2 regions of the Ureibacillus sp. FSL K6-2830 genome follow, and region 1 is predicted to be linked to the other one. Evidence: riboswitches for the same ligand, from Rfam matches in the RefSeq annotation. Region 1 holds a riboswitch; the other holds the start of a gene.
What was found. Region 1 has a riboswitch for preQ1 ahead of NSU17_RS05500 (QueT transporter family protein). Riboswitches for the same ligand answer to the same signal wherever they lie in the genome.

Region 1 (3,421 bases):
TAAGGGGCCAACTAAGTTGAAAATGGTTGGCTTACCAATTGCTCGTCGAACTTCACCGATGCGTTTCAGTTTTGGATGAACGGCCGGGGCATATAGAAAAGTGATTCCTTCTTGTTCCAATAACTGTACGGACTCATGGACAGTAAAATCTGTATGAATACCTAGTGCTTGTAGGACATCGGCACTTCCAGAAGAACTAGAAATTTTCCGATTGCCGTGTTTTGCAACTTTGACACCACTACTGGCTAACACAAAGGCAGAAGTTGTACTGATGTTGAAAGTTTTCAGACCGTCGCCCCCAGTACCGCAAATATCGATATAAGTATCTTTTGGAACAGGGAAATGAATGGCATTGGATTTCATCACGATGGAAAGGGCGGCAATTTCCTCTGCTGTTTCACCTTTTTCATGAAGTGCTACTAAAAATTCAGCAATTGCTTCTTTTGGTGTTTCCTCGTTAAAGATGATTTCTACCGCTTGAATCATATCGTCATAAGATAAGTTTTCCTTCTGTTGAACTCGTTTGATATAAGCTTGAATGTTCATTCTATCATCCTCCAAATTTAAAATTTGAAGTTTAGATAGAATAGCCGGTGGGAGAAATAAAAAAACCTCTGCAAAAGGGCATGAAAACCCATTTGCAGAGGACGACCTTGCTGCCGCGTTGCCACCTCTATTGAAGCAGTTATGACTTCCACCTCGGTGTGCTCACTGTCGTGAACACTTCCCAATAACGCGGGAAAGACGTCAACCACTTGCGCAGTTGCTCTCGTAAGGCCCATTCACGAAAAGGAATGCACTAGTTTCCACCAACCACTAGCTCTCTATCGCATTACACATTTCGCTACTTTTCCTTACTCATCAATTTTGCTCGGCTATTCTCAACTAAACTCAGACTCTACTCAACTAAGCTACCGGTGCGGTGATTGTGCTTCCACAACCTTTCTCCGCCACGTTTGATTTCAGTATATTTTATTCTGAAATTATATGAATGTCAATAATTTTCGGTAAATTTGGGAAGGAAAATGTTATTCGAATAAATAAGTATTTTCGAATCGATAAATTGCTAAATTCAAAAAATAATTGCTGATTGTAAAAATCAAGCAAATCCAAAAGAGTTCGTTCATTTTTAATCCTAGTATAAGAGGCCGGGGCAAAAGATAAAAAACACCATTTTCTCACGGGAGAAAATGGTGTTTTTGATAATTGAAGAAAATTGATTTCCGTTCCGGGGACGCTTTCCGCGGGCCCGGCTCGAGCCTCCTCTGATTCAATCCTTCGCTCCTTCGGGGTCTCGAAAGGGCTCGTCGCAGGAAAGCTTTGAATTTACTTCCTTGAACTTGCTCCGCTCTGCGGCTAAGCGTGCGCGACAGAAACTCGCCCCGTCACTCCAATCAATTTTTTACAAAAAATCTTTTTGCAGCTCGTTCACTTTATTAGTTAAGTCCCAGCCTCTTTATATTATTGATCGATTAAATTTTTGAAATGTAATCGTTTATCTAGCAATTGCATAATTGGAATGCCGATTAGTAAAACAACCGCTTCACCAATGGCTGTAGTTAACCACGAAAGCCAGAAGGGAAGCTCTAACGCTAACTTTAATTCTAAAGCGATAATCCACATCATGAATGTGAAGACAAATGAGTTAATCAACATACGATAGGCGATGTTTTTCACATATTTGCTAACGATGATAAGAATCGTTAAGCAAATAACGGAGTGGGCTACTCCGAAGACTAAATCAAACCAGCCTAGAGGTGAAAATAAGTTTGATATAAATACGCCTAATACAACACCTAGCATATAGCGAGGGTTAAAGGCAATTAGGTGGTTAAAGATTTCAGCGATGCGAAATTGAATATCGCCAAAGCTTAAAAATGATAGCGTATACGTTACCGCAATATAAAGTGCAGCTATGATTGCGGACATTGCCATAAATTTTGTTTTCATTAAATTTTCACTCCTTAGTTTTTTATCGTGGGATTTCGCGAACCACGGTGTGATAAGCACACAAAATATAATTCTATCATAAACAAAAAGAAAATCAAATTTAGCTTTGGAAAAAATGAACGATGATAAAGGGAAGATTTCGTACAACAAAATAAAGTTCACAATTTTGTCACAAAATATTCATTATTTCAAAAAAATAATTTATTCTAGAAAATCCTCGTAATTTAGCGATTTAAAGCGATAAATTAACATTACTAAAGTAATAAAAAGAATTTTCTTAAATTCAGAACATTCCTAATGTTATTGACTCTTGAACGATGAGAATGTAATATATCGTTAAACTCTAGCTTTATTTGAATAAAGCGAAAAAATTTTTCATTCGAAATTGTTAGTAATTTTTTGAAGGATAGCGGGGGATATTTGTATGAAAAGTAGCATGAAAAAACTATCATTTTTGCTCTTTGGTTTAATGTTGCTTCTAGCTGCTTGTGGCGGCGGCGGTAATGATACATCTGAATCGAGCGAAAACAACACAGAAAACGAAACAACAGAAGAAGCAAAAAATTATAAGATTGGTGTAACACAAATTGTTGAACATCCATCTTTAAACGCTGCATATCAAGGATTCCAAGATGCATTGAAAGATGCTGGTTTAAATGTTGAATATGATTATCAAATTGCACAAAACGATAATAGTTTGAATACGCAAATTGCACAAAACTTAGCAAGTGCAGGAGTAGATTTGATTTTCGCCAACTCCACTCCATCTGCACAAGCTGCTAAAAATGTAACAACTGAAATTCCAATTGTTTTTACATCTGTAACAGATCCGGTTGCAGCTCAATTAATTGATTCGATTGAATCACCTGGTGCAAACGTTACTGGTACGATTGACTTGCACCCAGAAGCAATTAAAACAACGGTAGAATTCATGAAAGACGCTTTAGACGTTAAATCAATCGGAATGGTTTACAACGCAGGTGAACAAAACTCAGTAGCTCAAGTAAACCAAGTGAAAGAGATTGCTGATTCATTAGGTTTAAAAGTAGAAGGTGCTACTGTATCTCAAAGTTCAGAGATCAAACAAGCTGCAGAATCTTTAATCGGAAAAGTTGATGCATTTTATATCATTACAGATAACACAGTCGTATCCGCTCTAGAATCTATTATTCAAGTAGCAGATAGCAATAAACTACCGCTTGTTGTTGGTGAATTTGACTCTGTAAGACGCGGCGGATTGTTGGCATTTGGTTTCGAGTATTACGATATCGGATATCAAGCTGGTGAAATGGCTGCAAAAATCTTAAAAGGTGAAGCGACACCTGCAGATATTCCAGCAGAATATCCAAATACATTGAAATTAGTAATGAATAAAGATGCAATTGAGAAACTTGGTCTTGAAGTGAAAGACGAGTGGGAAGCTGAGCTTGTCGAAACACAACAATAAAATATTTTCAACATGTTAGGAGAG
Region 2 (3,421 bases), 1.2 Mb from region 1:
CAATCCCCGGTCGTCCGGATAGCCGCTGACGCCCAGCACCACTTTGTACGTATGGCCATGGAGATTTTTACATTTCCCATCATAAGCATGTAAATGATGAGCTGCGTCAAAAGTAAATTCCTTGCTGACGAGCACACGCTTCGAGTGATATCTCAATTGGTCTCTTTGAATATCTTCATCTAGTTTTTGAAGCTTATCAACAATTCTAAAATCTAACATGTGAAGCACCCTTTCTAGAACGTAAATACTCATCAAGACCTCTTTTTCTCAACTTACATGCTGGACATTCTCCACAGCCATCTGCAATGATTCCGTTATAGCAAGTCAATGTATTGTTTCGTACAAAATCAAGCACACCTAATTGATCTGCCAGTTCCCATGTTTGTGCTTTCGTTAACCACATGAGCGGCGTATGAATGACAAACGTATCATCCATCGCTAAATTCATTGTTACATTCAACGATTTGATAAAAACATCACGGCAATCAGGATAGCCACTAAAATCCGTTTCACATACGCCTGTTACGATATGATTTGCTCCTACTTGGCTTGCTAACACCCCTGCAAAGGAAAGGAATAGCAAATTGCGCCCCGGCACAAAGGTAGAAGGAAGCTCGCCATCTTTCCCTTCCTCAACTTCGATATCATCCCGTGTTAGTGCGTTTGGAGCTAGCTGATTTAAAAGGGACATATCAAGAATGTGATGCTTCACTCCTACTTCCTTTGCGATTTCCTTTGCACATTCAATTTCCAATCGATGTCTTTGACCATAATCAAACGTCACAGCTTCCACTTCTTTAAACTGTTCTTTTGCCCAAAACAAACATGTCGTGCTGTCTTGTCCACCACTAAATACGACGATTGCTTTTTCTTCTTTTAATATCATTAAAGACACTCCTTCATAAAGAAAAAAACAGCATCCTAAGAAGGAAATGCTGTTTCTTCTTAGTTTTTTATAGAGGGTAGCTAAGAACCTCTGTTATTCAATTATCGATTATCCACTTTTTCTGGATATAAATCATGATTCATTAAACGGTAATTTGCCATTTCTTCATATTTCGTTCCAGGTCTTCCGTAGTTGCACCATGGATCGATGGAAATTCCCCCGCGCGGAGTAAATTTCCCCCACACTTCAATATATCTTGGATCTAATAATTCAATTAAATCATTCATAATGATATTTACGCAGTCTTCATGAAAATCTCCATGATTTCGAAAACTGAATAAATATAATTTCAGCGATTTGCTTTCCACCAATTTTTTATCCGGAATATAAGAAATATAAATCGTTGCAAAATCCGGCTGCTGTGTAAGCGGACAAAGACTAGTAAATTCAGGACAATTGAATTTTACAAAATAATCCCGATTGACATGTAAATTATCCACTGCTTCCAATACTTCTGGCGCATATTTTGTTGGATATGACGTCTTTTGATTACCGAGCAGCGTCAAATCCTTTAAACCATCTTCTAATTTGCGACTAGACATAAAAAAACCTCCTTGCAAAATGTTTCCCAACATTTTCAAGAGAGGTAAACCCAATTCATTCTATTAAAACTGATGAAATAACATTGTTTCATAGTTTTTTATAGAGGGTTATGCTATGAACCTCTCCCGTTCTAGTCGGGTATTCAACTTTACTTAGTAATATTATAGAATATAGTGAAAAAGGTCAAATTTTTTTAGAAAGTTTATTAAAAAAGCAATGAGATAATCAATGGATTGCCATTTCAAATCTCAATTATCCCACCACTGATTCGCTTAAAGCCGCGCAATTTCCCTAGCTCCTCCACAAAACGGAGGCATGCAAGATCTTTCGCTTTTGCTTCAATCATAATATCTGCAGATTTTCCGAAATCCTTTAAGGCTTTAATTAATGGAAAAGCAAAATCCATATCAACATAATCCGCATGTGCCCGTAACATTTTTTCAGATTTTGGTGATGATAAATGAAATTTCGGAACTTTCCCTGTATGTTCCCAAGTCGCAAAAATCCTTGGCAACAACTCTTCTAATTCACAGTCTCCTTTATTTACTATATAGTGATGGTAATCAAATACAAAAGGTACTTTTAATTTTTCACAAATGGCTAATGTCTCTTCTGCTGTATAGGTTTTATCATCATTTTCCAGAGTCGTTTGCAAGCGAATTGTTGAATCTAATTTTTGGAAGTTTTGATAAAATCGAGAAATAGATGCATCTTTATCCCCGTAAGCTCCTCCTACATGGATATTTAACATTGCCTCTTTTTCTAGCCCCATTGCCTGCAACATTTTAAAATGATAGGTCATATCCACAATGGCATTGTTTGTTACATGAGCTTGTTTACTTGTGAATAAAGTAAACTGTCCTGGGTGAAAGCTGACCCGCATTCCATAATTTCGAACCATTTCTCCGATTTCTTTAAAAAGATGTTCAAACGGGGAGATAAACTCCCAATCCACTTCCGGATGTGCAGCTAATGGAATGAGAGATGAAGACATTCGGTACACTAGTATTCCGTGGGCAATATTGTAATGGAGAATGCGAATTGTATTTTTTAAATTTCGCTCCGTGATGGTTAATAATTTCTCGGCTCTACTTGTTTCATCGAGTTTTTTCCAGTTGGTAAAAGTAATTGAATGTGAAGGAGACGCTTCCCACAATGGGAGCGCCATTGAAACATAACCAAATCGAAGTATCATCTGTACACCATCCTAAAAAAGAATGATGAGGATAGTGTTTGTCAATGGAGAACGATACATACATCATGAAAGGAGGATTATGAAATCTGACAATAGTGATTACCCCACTATTTCTTTTCGTTTCTATAAATTTCATTCGAGATACTTCCAATCATTGACGAAATGAGATGAGGAAAGTTTGAAAAAATTATCCCATTCCATAATTTTATTTAAATCGTTACAATAAGATTCAATTCGAACAATTGATTTTGAATAATAACTAGAATTACTAATAATTCTCTAAAAAAATCTTGTATTGATTACCTATGAAATTTTTTAATAATACCATCTTCTCTTTTGTATCTATTACTTCAAATGGAATAAATACTTCATGCTTTTTTAATTTAAATGTTCTCATTTGCCCGATATCAAAATTTAAAATCTTTTGTATCTCCTTTTGGACGATTTTTCCTTTCGCAGATTCAGGATTTCCAGGATCAACATGCAAAATTAAACAACGATATCTTTTATCACCATTCAAAGTTGCAAATTTTTTAGAAGCACCTCTAATGGTAATTGGTTTATATCCTAATGATAAACTCTTATTAGCAATAGTACATTCGATAAAACCTAAGCTATTTAAGTATTTATGTAGTTCACCAAATACGAGTAATTCTTTCATTATTTTCCGCTCCATTAAATTTTTATTTTTTATGATAAATCAATTGAACAACTCCCGATGGAAACGTCTTTGCTTC

Region 2: another riboswitch for preQ1. It lies ahead of queF (preQ(1) synthase); the one in region 1 lies ahead of NSU17_RS05500 (QueT transporter family protein).

Annotation. Positions count from the first base shown of each region.
Region 1 is NZ_JBBOQR010000001.1:1,125,212-1,128,632, reverse strand. Features, by position in the region: gene trpD (anthranilate phosphoribosyltransferase) at 1-546, opposite strand, end outside; T-box leader at 641-871, opposite strand; gene NSU17_RS05500 (QueT transporter family protein) at 1,462-1,950, opposite strand; PreQ1 riboswitch class I at 1,959-2,002, opposite strand; gene NSU17_RS05495 (ABC transporter substrate-binding protein) at 2,375-3,397, shown strand.
Region 2 is NZ_JBBOQR010000001.1:2,322,504-2,325,924, reverse strand. Features, by position in the region: gene queD (6-carboxytetrahydropterin synthase QueD) at 1-219, opposite strand, end outside; gene queC (7-cyano-7-deazaguanine synthase QueC) at 206-886, opposite strand; PreQ1 riboswitch class I at 940-983, opposite strand; gene queF (preQ(1) synthase) at 988-1,488, opposite strand; PreQ1 riboswitch class I at 1,573-1,618, opposite strand; gene uvsE (UV DNA damage repair endonuclease UvsE) at 1,731-2,684, opposite strand; gene NSU17_RS11465 (hypothetical protein) at 2,953-3,345, opposite strand; gene NSU17_RS11460 (dihydrofolate reductase family protein) at 3,368-3,421, opposite strand, start outside.